Regions from separate parts of the Serratia grimesii genome, predicted to be linked through region 1. Evidence: predicted binding sites of a transcription regulator. Region 1 holds the regulator's gene; the other holds the start of a gene.
The links. Region 1 encodes sigma-54, which starts transcription at its own class of promoters, with help from an activator protein. Its sites were predicted from a motif close to GTTGGCACANNTTTCGCTNT; they were not measured.
Positions count from the first base shown of each region.

Region 2: the regulator sigma-54 is predicted to act here: its motif matches at 5,014-5,033, upstream of glnA (glutamate--ammonia ligase).

Region 1 is NZ_LT883155.1:4,571,567-4,579,302, reverse strand. It holds gene npr (PTS phosphocarrier protein NPr) at 1-57, opposite strand, end outside; gene rapZ (RNase adapter RapZ) at 54-908, opposite strand; gene ptsN (PTS IIA-like nitrogen regulatory protein PtsN) at 1,039-1,500, opposite strand; gene hpf (ribosome hibernation promoting factor) at 1,655-1,942, opposite strand; gene rpoN (RNA polymerase factor sigma-54) at 1,966-3,399, opposite strand; gene lptB (LPS export ABC transporter ATP-binding protein) at 3,450-4,175, opposite strand; gene lptA (lipopolysaccharide ABC transporter substrate-binding protein LptA) at 4,182-4,721, opposite strand; gene lptC (LPS export ABC transporter periplasmic protein LptC) at 4,690-5,268, opposite strand; gene kdsC (3-deoxy-manno-octulosonate-8-phosphatase KdsC) at 5,265-5,819, opposite strand; gene kdsD (arabinose-5-phosphate isomerase KdsD) at 5,837-6,823, opposite strand; gene SGBXF1_RS21340 (calcium/sodium antiporter) at 7,025-7,736, opposite strand, start outside.
Region 2 is NZ_LT883155.1:5,071,925-5,079,660, reverse strand. It holds gene hemN (oxygen-independent coproporphyrinogen III oxidase) at 1-462, shown strand, start outside; gene SGBXF1_RS23680 (YshB family small membrane protein) at 510-632, opposite strand; gene glnG (nitrogen regulation protein NR(I)) at 746-2,158, opposite strand; gene glnL (nitrogen regulation protein NR(II)) at 2,167-3,216, opposite strand; gene glnA (glutamate--ammonia ligase) at 3,525-4,934, opposite strand; gene typA (ribosome-dependent GTPase TypA) at 5,305-7,128, shown strand; gene yihX (glucose-1-phosphatase) at 7,293-7,736, shown strand, end outside.

The DNA of each region.
Region 1 (7,736 bases):
TGGGCGCGCATGCATGCCAAGTTTATTTTTGATTTCAACTGTTTGCTTGACCGTCATTGTTTGCGTTTTTCCAACGTACGATGGCGTGATTGCACGTTCTTGCCGCGTGAGCGGAAGTAGTCGGCCAACTGCTCTGCCACATACACCGAACGGTGCTTACCGCCGGTACAGCCAATGGCAACCGTCAGGTAGCTACGATTGTTGGTTTCCAGCATCGGTAGCCACTGCTCCAGATAACTGCGAGTCTGGTAGATGAAGTTGTGCACTTCAGTGTGGCGATCGAGGAATGAAGCGACGGGCTTATCCAGACCGGTCATTGGGCGCAGTTTGGGATCCCAGTGTGGGTTCGGCAAGAAGCGTACGTCGAACACGTAATCGGCGTCGATTGGGATACCGTGTTTAAAGCCGAAGGATTCAAACACCATGGTCAGCTCGCGCTCGCGTTTGCCCAACAGGCGGGTACGCAGCATTTCAGCCAGCTCATGCACTGACATTTCTGAGGTGTCGATGATCAGGTCGGCTCTGGAACGCAATGGTTCGAGCAGATCACTTTCTTCATCGATAGCGCTTTCCAGTGACAGGTTCTTGCTGGAGAGCGGATGCAGACGGCGTGTATCACTGTAGCGGCGAATCAGCGTATTGCGATCGGCGTCGAGGAACAGCAACTGCGGTGAGAAGCTGTCCGGCAGTTGAGTCATCGCATATTCAAACACTTCCGGCGATTCCGGCATGTTACGTACGTCGATGCTTACCGCCGCGGAGCTGTTGCGTTCCGCCAGCGTATTGGCAAGCTGCGGCAGCAGTACCACGGGCAGGTTATCAACGCAGTAAAAACCCATGTCTTCCAACGCCCGTAAGGCGACGGATTTCCCTGAACCGGAACGGCCGCTGACAATCATCAGCACCATGTGGAAACTCCCCTGGCATCTCAGTGGCGTCTATCGCCACCGTTAGAAACTTTATTATTCCGGCCTGAACCGGAATCCATCATGGCTAAACAGTATCGTTATCCGGGCTGGAAGTCACGCCAGCCGGGCGTTACTCGGTGATGATTTGGTAAAGCTCTTCGTCACTTTGCGCGGCGCGCAGGCGACGGCATACGGTTTTGTCGGCCAGGCGCTTCGCGACCAGAGACAGGGTATGCAAATGGGTTTTACATTGGTCGGCCGGTACCAGTAAGGCAAACAGCAGATCGACCGGCTGATTATCAATGGCATCAAAGGCGATAGGTTGGTCGAGACGGATAAACACGCCAACAGCCCGCAATGTGTCCTCTTCCAGTTTGCCATGGGGAATGGCGATACCGTTGCCGATACCGGTGCTGCCCATACGCTCGCGGGTGAGAACCGCGTCAAACACCACCTGTGGTGACAGGTTTAGCTGCTTGGCGGCCAGTTCGCTGATAATTTCCAAAGCGCGTTTCTTGCTAGTGCAATGGACGGCGCTTCTGGTGCACTCGATGTTTAAGACCGAGCTTAATTGCATTGTTTCGTTGTTCATCTCATCTTCACTTAAAATCACACCAGCAAGCAGGCTTGTGAGGTGATTTTTCGCCTGTTGGCTTATCGGCGCGGTACCCATACAAAGACAGGTAACGCGCCGATGGCCGAATATACGTTTGAGCCGAATCCGCTGACGGAAACGGCCCAGAATGTCAGTGTTGCTTCAGTTTGTCTTTATGTTTGTTCAATTGACGTGCCAGTTTGTCGATCAGGGTATCAATTGCAGCATACATGTTCTCGTCTTCCGAGGTGGCGTGCAACTCGCCTCCATTCACGTGCACCGTCGCTTCCGCGATCTGTTGCACTTTTTCCACACTAAGAACGACATACACCTGATTTATGCGGTCAAAATACTGTTCGAGTTTGGCGAACTTAGTGTTCACGAACTCACGCAATGGTTCGGTGATTTCGATGTGGTGTCCGGTAATGTTGAGCTGCATAGTGTCTTCCTTCTCAATAGAGGTCAAACCAACTGTTTACGTTGGTTGGACGGCGGGATGGACAAAGACTCTCGGTACTTGGCGACGGTACGCCGCGCCACGATGATCCCCTGGTCGGAGAGCAGGGTGGCCAGCTTGCTGTCGCTGAGCGGTTTGGCGGGGTTTTCCGCCGCGATCATTTTCTTCACGACTGCCCGGATCGCCGTAGAGGAAGCTTCGCCCCCGCTGTCGGTATTCACATGGCTTGAGAAGAAATATTTCAATTCGAAAATGCCGCGCGGACTGTGCAAAAACTTCTGCGTAGTCACACGTGAGATTGTCGATTCATGCATCTCCACGGCCTGTGCGATATCTGCCAGTACCATGGGCTTCATAAATTCTGCACCTTGCTCAAAGAAGGCCTGCTGCTGCTCGACAATGCAGCGTGAGACTTTCAGTAAGGTGTCGTTTCGGCTTTCCAGACTTTTGATCAGCCATTTGGCTTCCTGCAGATTGCTGCGGATGTACTGACCGTCACTGTCGTTACGCGCGCTGTTGCCCATTGCGGCATATTGCTGGTTGATCTTCAGCCGTGGAATACTGTCGCTGTTGAGCTCAACCGTCCAAACATCTTGCACCTTGCGTACCAGCACGTCTGGGATCACATACTCAGACTCGCCGGTATTGATCGACTGGCCCGGACGTGGATCGAGTGACTGGATCAACTGCATCGCTTCTTTCAGTGTATCTTCTTTTGAGCGCGTTGATCGCATCAGGCTGCGAAAGTCGTGGTTCGCCAGCAAGTCCAGATGTTCACTGATGATCAGGCGTGCTTCAGCCAGATATGGCGTGTCTTCGGCATATTGGGAAAGCTGAACCAACAAGCAGTCGCGCAGATCGCGCGCGGCAACGCCAACCGGATCAAAACGCTGTACGCGTTTCAACACGGCTTCGACTTCGTCCATTGTCACATTTTCGTCACCGATGCTCTCCAGAATGTCTTCCAGTGGCACGGTGAGATAACCGGTGTCATCGACAGCGTCGACGATTGAGGTGGCGATGGCGGCATCCGTATCGGAAAACGGTGTGAGATCTACCTGCCACATCAGATAGTCTTGCAGGGTCTGGGTGGTTTCACCCTGATAAACCGGCAGCTCATCATCACTGTAATCAGTGCGGGTGCCAGAGGGGGTGCCCGCCGTGTAGATTTCGTCCCAAGTGGCGTCCAGCGGCAGCTCTTCTGGCATGTCTTTCTGTTCCAGCGCTTCGCGGGTGTCCAAACCTTCGGTTTCGATGGTTTCTTTGGTATCGATTTCTTCGTGCAGGTCGGTCTGTTCAAGCAATGGGTTGCTCTCTAACGCCAGCTGTATCTCCTGCTGGAGCTCAAGCGTGGACAACTGCAACAGGCGAATCGCCTGCTGGAGTTGGGGGGTCATAGCCAATTGTTGACTAAACCTGAGTTGCAAACCTTGCTTCATAATCTTCTGTCTACTTCCGTTAAGCGTCGCCCATCAGGACGTGCTGGAACTCAGAGGCGGAATTCTTCGCCCAGATAAACGCGTTTCACCTGCTCATCGGCCAGAATAGCATCCGGCGTGCCGTGAGCAATCAGTTTGCCCTGGCTGACGATATAGGCGCGTTCACATACGTCCAGCGTTTCGCGCACGTTGTGGTCGGTGATCAGCACGCCCAGGCCGCTGTCACGCAAGTGCTCGATAATTTTTTTAATGTCGATAACGGAAATGGGGTCGACCCCGGCGAACGGTTCATCCAGCAGGATGAATTTCGGGTTGGCCGCCAGTGCTCGGGCGATCTCCACGCGGCGGCGTTCGCCACCGGACAGCGCCTGGCCCAGGTTGTCGCGTAGATGGGAGATATGGAACTCTTCCATCAGCTCTACCGCACGGTCTGCTCGCTGTTCACTACTGAGATCGTCACGGATCTCCAGAACGGCCATCAGGTTGTCATACACGCTCAGGCGGCGGAAGATTGACGCTTCTTGCGGCAGATAGCCGATACCACGACGTGCGCGCGCATGAAGTGGCAACAGGCTGATATCTTCTTCGTCAATCACGATACGCCCGGCGTCACGCTGGACGATACCGACCACCATGTAGAAGGTGGTGGTCTTACCGGCGCCGTTTGGCCCCAAAAGGCCGACGATTTCGCCGGATTTCACGTTCAGACTGACGTCTTCAACAACTTTGCGGCCCTTGTAGGCTTTCGCCAAGTTTTCTGCGATGAGTGTAGCCATAAGTGATTAGTTACTCTTCTTTTGCCCGTTTTTGTCTTGCAACTGCGACGGTACCAGAACCGTAGTCACGCGTTTGCCTTTATCGCTAAACGCCTGCATTTGCTGCTGTTGCACCAGGTAGGTGATGCGATCGCCTTTTACGTTGCTGTCGAGCTGTTCCAGATAGGCATTCCCGGTCAGGGTCACTAACTGCGATGCGACATCGTAACGGACCTTTTGGGCATGGCCTTTAACCGGCTTGCCGCTGTCTTGCATCTGGTAAAAAGTAACTGGGTTACCAAAGGCTTCAATATAGGTTTTGTTCTGGTCGCCGCCCGGCCTGGTCACCACGACCTTGTCGGCTTTGATATCGATAGTGCCTTGCTTGATCACCACGTTATCGGTAAAGGTGCTGACGTTGCTCTGCATGTCCAGAGACTGTTTCAGTGAGTCAATGCTCACTGGTTGACTGGAGTCGGACTTCAGCGCCCAAGCGGGTGCACTGGCGGCCAAAATCAAGCTGCCGATCAACAGATTACGGCTTCGTTTGTTGGTTCTGAATTTCATAGTTGGTCTTAACCTTATCAATCAGCTCAGCGGTTTTGGCCCGCAGGTTCCCACGCATTTTCATGCCGTTAGAGGTGAAGTTCGTCCCGTAGAGTGTCACTTCGTCATCCGAAGCCACATCTTGGGTCACCAGGTTCACCTGAGCATTGTCTGTTTTAATTTTTTCCAGCTGTGAGGTGGTGGTCAGGCTGTTCACCTCGACATGGCCGTAAAGATACAGCATCCGGTCTTTAGTCAGTTTGGCGCGATCGGCGCGAACTGACCAGGTGGCCACCGCGTTTTCATCAAACAGCGTCATCACTGGCTGGGTAAACCAGCTTAATTCGTCGGCCTCATAGTACTTCACGTCTTCCGCCACCAGCTTGTAACTCAGCTTGCCGGTCGGATTGTACACTATGGTGACCGTGTGCTGGCTCTGGTAAGTTGGGTCCTGGCTGTTGACCGGCCCTGGGACCGAGTCATTATTGAAGTCAGCCATGTTCCAGCCAATCAGCGCCAATGCGATCACCGCCAGCAAGAGGGTGATCCAAAGTTTGGTTTTACTCATATCGACAGCCCTTTGGCGTCCTCCAGCTTGTTCTGAGCCAAAAGAATAATGTCACACAGCTCGCGCACCGCGCCCCGGCCGCCGGCAATGCGGGTAACGTAATGGGCGCGTGGTAGCAGCAACGGATGTGCATCTGCGACTGCAACGGCCAGGCCCACTTGCGCCATCACCGGCCAGTCGATCAGATCGTCGCCAATATAGGCCACCTGATCTGCCGTGAGCGACAGTGTATCCAACAGTTCACGGAAGGCCAAAAGCTTATCGGATTGCCCCTGATAAAGGTGAGTGATACCGAGGGTGTTAGCTCGGTCCTCCAGTAGCTTGGCGGAGCGGCCGGTGATGATCGCCACGTCGATATCTGAGGTTTTCAGGCAGCGGATGCCGTAACCGTCACGGACGTTGAACGCCTTTAACTCTTCGCCATTGTTGCCCATAAAAATCAGGCCGTCTGACAGCACGCCATCGACATCACAAATCAGCAGGCGGATTTTCCCGGCACGCGCCATGACGTCTTGTTCTACAGGCCCGTAGCAGGTTTCAACCAGACTCATTGAGTTCTCTTCCATAATTAAACGACGCCGGCGCGCAGCATGTCATGCATATGTACCACACCCAGCAATTGGTCGCCATCGGCAACCAGCACGGCGGTGATATGACGTTGCTGCATCAGGTTCAACGCGTCGACGGCCAACAGGTTCGGGCGTACTCGTATGCCGCCCTGTGTCATGACATCGACGATCTTGGCTTCGTTGAGGTTAATGCCCATATCAAATATTCGGCGCAGGTCACCATCGGTGAAGATACCGGCGATCTTCATAAGATCGTCACAGATGACTGTCATACCCAGATTTTTACGGGTGATCTCCAGTAATGCGTCGCGTAAAGAAGCGTCGGCACTGACATGGGGGATTTCATCACCACTGTGCATAATGTCGCATACACGTAGCAACAATCGGCGACCCAGAGCGCCGCCTGGGTGCGAAAGGGCAAAATCTTCTGGCGTGAACCCCCGCGCTTTCAGCAGTGCGACGGCCAAGGCATCACCCATCACCAGAGTGGCAGTGGTGCTGGTGGTCGGGGCCAGGCCAAGCGGACAGGCTTCCTGTGGCACCTTGATGCACAAGTGAATATCGGCCGCTTTGCCCATCGAGCTGTCCGGATTGTTGGTCATGCAGATCAATGGGATTTGCTGGCGCTTCAATACCGGGATCAGCGCCTGGATTTCGTTAGACTCACCCGAGTTTGATATGGCGAGCACGATATCTTGCGTAGTGACCATTCCGAGGTCGCCGTGGCTGGCTTCGGCAGGATGAACAAAGAACGCAGGCGTGCCTGTGCTGGCAAAGGTCGCAGCAATTTTGCAGCCGATATGCCCGGATTTACCCATGCCCATCACGACCACTTTGCCACTGCAACCGGCAATCAACTCGCAGGCGCGGGTAAAGTCTGCATTGATGTATTGATCGAGCTGAGCCAGCCCGTCACGTTCAATCTGCAGCACTTCTTTACCTGCCTGCTGAAAATCAAAGCCCGGTTGCAACTGAATGTTCGACATACTCATTCCCGTCGGTTATCCCCTTTCTCTTTAAGATACAGGGGTGTTGGCTGCTTTTTCTTACCCTGGGCACTTAGCGGGCTAAGTTCCCAGAGATGATGAGCCTTGTTCTTCGGCTCAACCAGCGGATCAGCGCAAGCGCTGTTCAAATCGGCTGTGGCCGGTTAGTCGTTCTTTTGCCGTCTTCGAATCTTTCAACGGCTATAGGGTATAGCCAAATAAATGGAAAGGGTTAAAGAACAGCACCGCAAGATACGCAATAAAACCACATAATAACAGAGCGCCCGCCAGATGGCCGATGCGATGTTTCCGCCCAATGCACAGGGCACTGAGCACAATGCTGACTGCCAACATCACCCAGTAATCGCGATGGAAGGCGGCGGCATCGACGCTGCCCGGAGACAGCAGGGCGGGAACCCCCAGCACGATTACTGTGTTGAAAATATTGGAACCGATGATATTACCAATTGCCATATCATCCTCACCCTTTAGTGCCCCGGCGATTGAGGTGGCCAGTTCAGGCAGGCTGGTTCCAATAGCGATAATGGTCAAACCGACAACCAGTTCACTCATACCGAAATAGTGCGCAATCACCGTGGCGTTATCGACCACCATTCTGGAAGACAGTGGCAGAATGATAAACGCCAACACCAGCCACAGCACCGCGACAGTATTGCTGCTGTCCTGCGGCAGTTCGGCCATTTGTTCCACGGTCAGGCTGTCATTGCCTTCACGCTGCGCCAGCCGGGCAATTTTTAGCATCAACAAAATAAAGACGGCGGCGGCAGCCAACAGCACCACGCCATCCAGCCGGCTCAAGGTGCCATCCATCAAGACGAAGCCACACAATACTGTGACCGCCAACATCAGCGGCAGTTCGCGCCGTAAAACTTCGGAACGCGCCGCCAAAGGA
Region 2 (7,736 bases), 500 kb from region 1:
AAGCTGCACCGCAATTTCCAGGGGTACACCACACAGGGCGACAGTGATTTACTGGGGCTGGGGGTTTCGGCTATCAGCATGCTGGGGGACAGCTATGCACAGAACCAGAAAGAGCTGAAGACCTATTACCGTAGCGTTGAGGCGCAGGGGAATGCCTTGTGGCGCGGCCTGGCGATGACGGAAGATGACTGCCTGCGACGTGAGGTGATCAAAACGTTGATCTGTAACTTTAAGCTGGACTACTTGGCTATAGAGCAACAGTTTGGTATCAGCTTCGCCAGCTACTTTGCTGAAGATTTGCAGTTGCTGGCGCCGTTTGAACGCGATGGGCTGGTGGAGCGCAACGAGCAGGGTATCCGCGTTACGCCACGTGGTCGGTTACTGATCCGCAATATCTGCATGTGCTTTGATATCTACTTGCGTCAGCAGGCACGCGCACAGCAATTCTCTCGGGTTATTTGAGGGATAAAAAAACAGCCGCTAAAGCGGCTGTTTTTTCGATTAAACATTTAACTCAAGAAATTAATCAGTGCTGCGCACAGCACAGCAGCCACGGCTGCCTGTGGCGTGTGACTGGCGGCAGAGCCAAGCTCCGCGCCTTGGGAAATGAATGCGACCAATGAGTCCAGCATCGAGAGCCTCCAGAGTGTGCGCCCCGATCATACTGCTGCCTTACTGGCTGTAAAGCCTGAAACAGTCGATTTTTTGTGCGCTTGATTGTGTTTTCTATAATCAACAACACAAACTATTCCATTCCCAACTCTTTCAACTTGCGAGTTAACGTATTACGGCCCCAACCCAGCAAGCGAGCGGCTTCCTGCTTATGCCCCTGGGTATGGCGCAACGCGGTAGTGAGCAAAGTGCGCTCCATTTCCGGTTGCGCTTCCGACAGCAAGTTTTGATGACCGGAACGTAGTGCGCGGTCGGCCCACTGTGCCAACAATGTGGCCCAGCTGTCTGGCAGACTGTGGCTGGTGGTTTCTGGCGCAGAGGTTTCAAACAACTCACTCGGCAGATCTTGAATCAGCACCTCTTGCCCGGCGGCCATCACGGTTAACCAGCGGCACGTGTTCTCTAATTGGCGCACGTTGCCTGGCCATGGCAGGCGGGTCAGAGCCGTTTCTGTCTCAGGATGCAAATTCTTCGCCTCAACACCCAGCTCTTTTGCGGCCACCTGTAGGAAGTAGCGTGCCAGACGTGGAATGTCCTCACGACGCTCACGTAATGGCGGCAGGTGTACACGTATCACATTGAGACGATGGAACAGATCCTCACGGAATTTGCCTTCCTGCACGCGTAATTCCAGGTTCTGGTGTGTCGCGGCGATAATACGCACATCTACTTTCACCGGCGCATAACCACCGACACGGTAGAATTGGCCATCTGCCAACACTCGCAGTAAACGAGTTTGAACATCCAGTGGCATATCGCCGATTTCATCCAGGAACAATGTCCCGCCATCAGCCTGCTCAAAGCGGCCCTGGCGAATCTGATTAGCCCCAGTAAAGGCGCCTTTTTCGTGGCCGAACAGTTCGGACTCGATCAGATCTTTGGGAATAGCCGCCATATTCAATGCAATAAACGGCGATTTAGCGCGCGGGCTGTGGCGATGCAGGGCATGAGCCACTAGCTCTTTACCTGTGCCTGACTCACCGTTGATCAAGACGCTGATCGATGAGCGTGAAAGACGTCCGATAATACGGAATACATCCTGCATTGCCGGGGCTTCGCCGATAATGTCTGCGACCGGATCGTTAGCTGGCTGACTGCGCGCTGGCTGTTGTTGTTCCTGATAATGACTGATAGCACGTTCTACCAGTGCGACAGCTTCATCGATATCAAAGGGTTTTGGCAGGTAATCAAAAGCCCCTTGCTGGTAGGCACTGACTGCCGCGTCCAAATCCGAATGTGCCGTCATTATGATGACCGGAAGCATAGGGTGACGCTGCTTTATTTGTTTGAGTAATGCAAGACCATCCATGCCCGGCATGCGGATGTCAGACAGCAACACGTCAGGCGTTTGTGTGGACAAGGCTTCCAAAACCTCATTGCCACTCTCGAAGGTTACGCAGCTCACACCTGCCCCAGTGAGTGCGCGTTCAAGCACCCAGCGGATGGAGCTATCGTCATCGACGATCCAGACTATCCCTCGTTGCATAGAAAACCTCACTGACGAATAGGCAGGTAAACCGAGAATTCGGTATGTCCTGGCCAACTGTTAAATTCAATTTTTCCGCAATGTTGATCAATAAGATTACGGGCGATGGATAAACCCAGGCCGGTTCCGCCTTCGCGGCCGCTGACCATTGGGTAAAACAGCGTGTCTTGTAACTGCGCCGGCACGCCGGGGCCGTCATCTTCTATATCAATACGTGCTGCCAGCCGATAACGGCTGCCATGCAGGGTGATCTGGAATGCGGTGCGGGTGCGTAACGTGATGGTGCCGCCAGCCGGTCCCAGTGCCTGCAGAGCGTTACGGGTAATGTTCAGCAGAACCTGTTCGATTTGATCCGGGTCGTGCGCCATTTCCGGTAGGCTGGGGTCATAATCACGTACCAGCGTCACGTTATCCGGTTTTTCCAGTGCCACCAGTTGGCAAACGCGTTCTGCGACCTGATGAATACTTTGGGTAATGTGCTGGCCAGGCCGTTGTGGGCCCAGCAGACGATCAACCAGATTGCGCAGGCGATCGGCCTGTTCAATGATGACCTTGGTGTATTCGGTCAGTGATGGATCTGGAAGCGCCTTGGCCAGCAATTGTGCCGCGCCCCGTAAGCCACCAAGTGGATTTTTGATTTCATGTGCCAGACCACGTACCAAATCGCGAGCGGCAACTTGTTGTGCGTGTTGTAACTGTTCCTGACTCAGGCGGCGTTGGTTATCCATCGGCGCCAGCTCGACCAAGATATAACCTTCAGGCAACGCCTGGGCGGTCAAAGAGAGGATGTGCGCACGTCCGTCAACCACCAGGGTCACTTCGTTGTCGGTAAAGCCCTGACCGGCGCGCAGGCTCTCACGCATCAAATCGACGTTCAGTGAGAAGTAGCCGAGCAGATCGGGTAAAGGCGTACCGAAAAGTTTACGAGAACTCTGTGCCAGCAGTTGTTGTGCTGCCGGATTGGCGTAATGAACCGCCAGCGAATCATCTAACAGCAAAATGCTGTTAATGAGCGAATTGAGGATCTGCCCTGCGTCGGGCAGCTTGCCAGTTGCCATATATGCCCTTCATCTTTCAAGACGCAGCGTTGTTGGCTGCTCTTACTCACACCAGTCACTTGGCAGACCAAGCTCCTGTCGGTTCGCTCGGTTGCCGCCTAGCTGCACCTTGAAATTAATTGGGCATAGCAGACGACTGCACCTTTTTAGTGCATTTATCCTACTCCATCCGTCATGTACGCGGTATGGAATAGTTTTGCAGAAAATATGGTGGAGAAAAAAACCCATCCGAAGATGGGCAGAAAGTTTCCACGGCAACAAAAAAGACAACTAAATCTGGGCGCCGTCCGCAGACGGCGCGGTAAAACTTAAACGCTGTAGTACAGTTCGAATTCAACCGGGTGTGGTGTCATGCGAACGCGATCCATTTCTTCTTTACGCAGGTCGATGTAAGCGTCGATAGCGTCGTCTGTGAATACGCCGCCACGGGTCAGGAACTCGCGGTCTTCGCTTAATGCAGCCAGCGCTTCATCCAGGGAACCTGCAACTTTTGGAATTTCAGCTTCTTCTTCCGGTGGCAGGTCATACAGGTTTTTATCCATGGCATCGCCAGGGTGGATTTTATTAATCACACCGTCCAGGCCAGCCATCAACAGCGCCGCGAAGCACAGGTATGGGTTAGCGGCTGGATCAGGGAAGCGAGCTTCGATACGACGTGCTTTCGGACTGGCTACCACTGGAATACGGATAGAAGCAGAGCGGTTGCGGGCGGAGTAAGCCAGCATGACCGGTGCTTCGTAACCTGGGACCAGACGCTTGTAAGAGTTGGTGGTCGGGTTGGCCAGGGCATTGATGGCTTTAGCGTGCTTGATGATACCGCCGATGTAGAACAGAGCAGTTTCAGACAGGCCGCCGTATTTGTCACCAGCGAACAGGTTAGTGCCGTTCTTGGACAAAGACATGTGGCAGTGCATACCAGAACCGTTATCACCGAACATCGGCTTCGGCATGAAGGTCGCAGTTTTGCCAAATGCGTGAGCCACGTTGTGAACCACGTATTTGTAGATTTGGATTTCGTCGGCTTTTTTGGTCATGGTGTTGAAGCGGGTTGCCACTTCGTTCTGACCTGCAGTTGCCACTTCGTGGTGGTGCGCTTCAACAACCAGACCCATTTCTTCCATGGTCAAACACATGGTAGAGCGGATGTCTTGTGAAGAGTCGACAGGAGGAACTGGGAAGTAGCCGCCTTTAACTGCCGGACGGTGGCCTTTGTTGCCGCCATCGTATTTGGTGCCTGAGTTCCATGCGCCTTCGATATCGTCGATAGCCACGTGGGAACCACGGATGCTGCTGCCGAAACGAATGTCATCGAACAGGAAGAATTCTGGCTCTGGCCCGAACAGGACAGTGTCCGCGATACCGGATGAACGCAGGAAGTCTTCTGCACGCTTAGAAATAGAACGCGGGTCACGGTCGTAGCCCTGCATGGTGCCTGGCTCAAGGATGTCGCAGCGAATAATCAGGGTGGATTCTTCGAAGAACGGATCCAATACTGCCGTGCTGGCGTCTGGCATCAGTACCATGTCAGATTCGTTGATACCTTTCCAACCGCCGATCGAGGAGCCGTCAAACATTTTACCTTCTTCGAAGAAGTCGGCATTCACCTGATGAGCAGGGATGGTGACGTGTTGTTCTTTACCCTTGGTGTCAGTGAAACGCAGGTCTACGAATTTCACTTCATGCTCATTCAGCATCGTCAAAACGTGTTCAGCGGACATACTTAACTCTCCCGGATTTATCATTGTCGTCGTCGTGGAACGAATCTGTGAAACTGGCTTTTTTTGCCTTGAAAAGACTAAAGCGAAAACTGTGCCAACTTTGCTAAAGCGCGATAAACGCCTTTCTGAGCGGGTTTTGCACAGAATTAGTATGCACCATTAGTGACGCATTGCACTTAAATGGTGCAATCAATGCGAGGTGGGGCACTGTAATGGTGCAAAAGTGCACCAGATGCTGCTTTTTGCACCGTGAAAGGGATCACATACTGACCTGTACACAGTTGTTTATAAGAGACTGTTGTGATCTTGTTTAGTCCCTCGCTTAATACGTGTACAATAGCGCGCTATTTCTAATGCCTGAGGCAAAGCTGTGATCGAAAATTTGCGTAACATCGCCATTATTGCCCACGTTGACCATGGTAAGACCACCCTGGTTGATAAGCTGCTGCAACAATCCGGTACTTTCGGAGAGCGTGTAGAAGCCACCGAACGCGTAATGGACTCCAACGATTTGGAGAAAGAGCGTGGGATTACCATCCTCGCAAAAAACACCGCCATTAATTGGAAAGACTACCGCATCAACATCGTGGATACCCCAGGACACGCCGACTTCGGCGGTGAGGTTGAGCGTGTGATGTCAATGGTTGACTCGGTGCTGCTGGTTGTGGACGCAATGGATGGCCCAATGCCGCAAACCCGCTTTGTGACCAAGAAAGCTTTTGCTAATGGTCTGAAGCCGATCGTGGTAATCAACAAGGTTGACCGTCCAGGCGCACGTCCTGATTGGGTTGTTGATCAGGTCTTCGACCTGTTCGTTAACCTCGACGCAACCGACGAGCAGCTCGACTTCCCAATCATCTATGCTTCTGCACTGTTGGGGATCGCGGGTACTGACCACAATGAGATGGCGGAAGACATGACCCCGCTGTATCAGGCGATCGTAGACCACGTGTCTGCACCGCAGGTTGAGCTCGAAGCACCGTTCCAGATGCAAATCTCCCAGTTGGACTACAACAACTACCTGGGCGTGATCGGTATCGGCCGTATCAAGCGCGGTAAAGTGAAGCCAAACCAGCAAGTCACTATCATCGATAGCGAAGGTAAAACTCGCAGCGGTAAAGTGGGTAAAGTGCTGGGCCACATGGGTCTGGAGCGTATCGAGTCGACCTTGGCTGAAGCGGGCGACATCATCGCTATCACCGGTCTGGGCGAGCTGAACATTTCTGATACCATCTGTGACACCTCTGCCGTTGAAGCACTGCCGGCGCTGTCTGTAGATGAACCAACCGTAACAATGTTCTTCAACGTCAACACCTCACCTTTCTGCGGTAAAGAAGGTAAGTTTGTGACTTCGCGTCAAATCCTTGAGCGTCTGAACAAGGAACTGGTGCACAACGTTGCATTGCGTGTTGAAGAAACTGAAGATGCTGACGCATTCCGTGTATCTGGCCGTGGTGAACTTCACCTGTCGGTTCTGATCGAAAACATGCGTCGTGAAGGTTTCGAACTGGCGGTATCCCGTCCGAAAGTCATCTTCCGTGAAATCGATGGCCGTAAACAAGAGCCGTTTGAAAACGTGACCTTGGACATCGAAGAACAGCACCAGGGTTCAGTCATGCAAGCCATGGGTGAGCGTAAAGCTGACCTGAAAAACATGGATCCAGACGGTAAAGGCCGTGTGCGTCTCGACTACGTGATCCCAAGCCGTGGCTTGATTGGCTTCCGTAACGAGTTCATGACCATGACTTCTGGTACCGGTCTGCTGTATTCCACCTTCAGCCATTACGACGACGTACGTCCGGGTGAAGTTGGCCAGCGCCAGAACGGTGTGCTGATCTCTAACGGCCAAGGTAAAGCGGTAGCATTCGCCCTGTTTGGTCTGCAAGATCGCGGCAAGTTGTTCCTGGGCCACGGTGCGGAAGTGTATGAAGGCCAGATCATCGGTATTCACTCACGTTCTAACGACCTGACCGTGAACTGCCTGACCGGTAAGAAACTGACCAACATGCGTGCTTCTGGTACTGACGAAGCAACTACCTTGGTTCCTGCTATCAAGATGACCCTGGAGCAAGCTCTGGAATTCATCGATGATGACGAACTGGTAGAAGTGACGCCAACCTCGATCCGTATCCGTAAGCGTCACCTGACGGAAAACGATCGTAAACGTGCAAGCCGCGGTCCTAAAGACGCTTAATCGCTGATTTAGTCTGCAACACTTAGGGCGCGTCCAGCGCCCTGAGTTTTTTCCTCTGTCTTTTCCCATTTCTGCCGCGTGCTATACGCTTTTCCTCTTGCTCTCTATTCAGCCTTCATTTTTCCCGCTACAGTAAAATCTCACCGGCCCATCAGGAGAGGACTATGCTGTATATCTTTGATTTAGGTAATGTGATCGTCGATATCGATTTCAAACGTGTACTGGGTGTATGGAGCAATTTAAGTGGTACACCGCTGGCCGTATTGTCCGAGCGTTTCACTATGGGCGAACTGTTCCAACAGCATGAGCGTGGTGAAGTCAGCGATGAAGATTTTGCTGAACGGCTGAGTGATGAAATGGGTATCGCCCTCAGTTTTGAACAATTCGCGACCGGCTGGCAGGCGGTGTTTGTCGCACTGCGCCCGGAAGTGATCGACATCATGAAGCGCCTGCGCAGTGAAGGCCATCGGGTGGTCGTCTTGTCAAATACCAACCGTCTGCATTGCAACTATTGGCCGCAGCACTACCCACAAGTTGCTGAAGCTGCCGATCATATGTACTTGTCCCAGGACATCGGTATGCGTAAACCGGATGCCAACATCTATCTG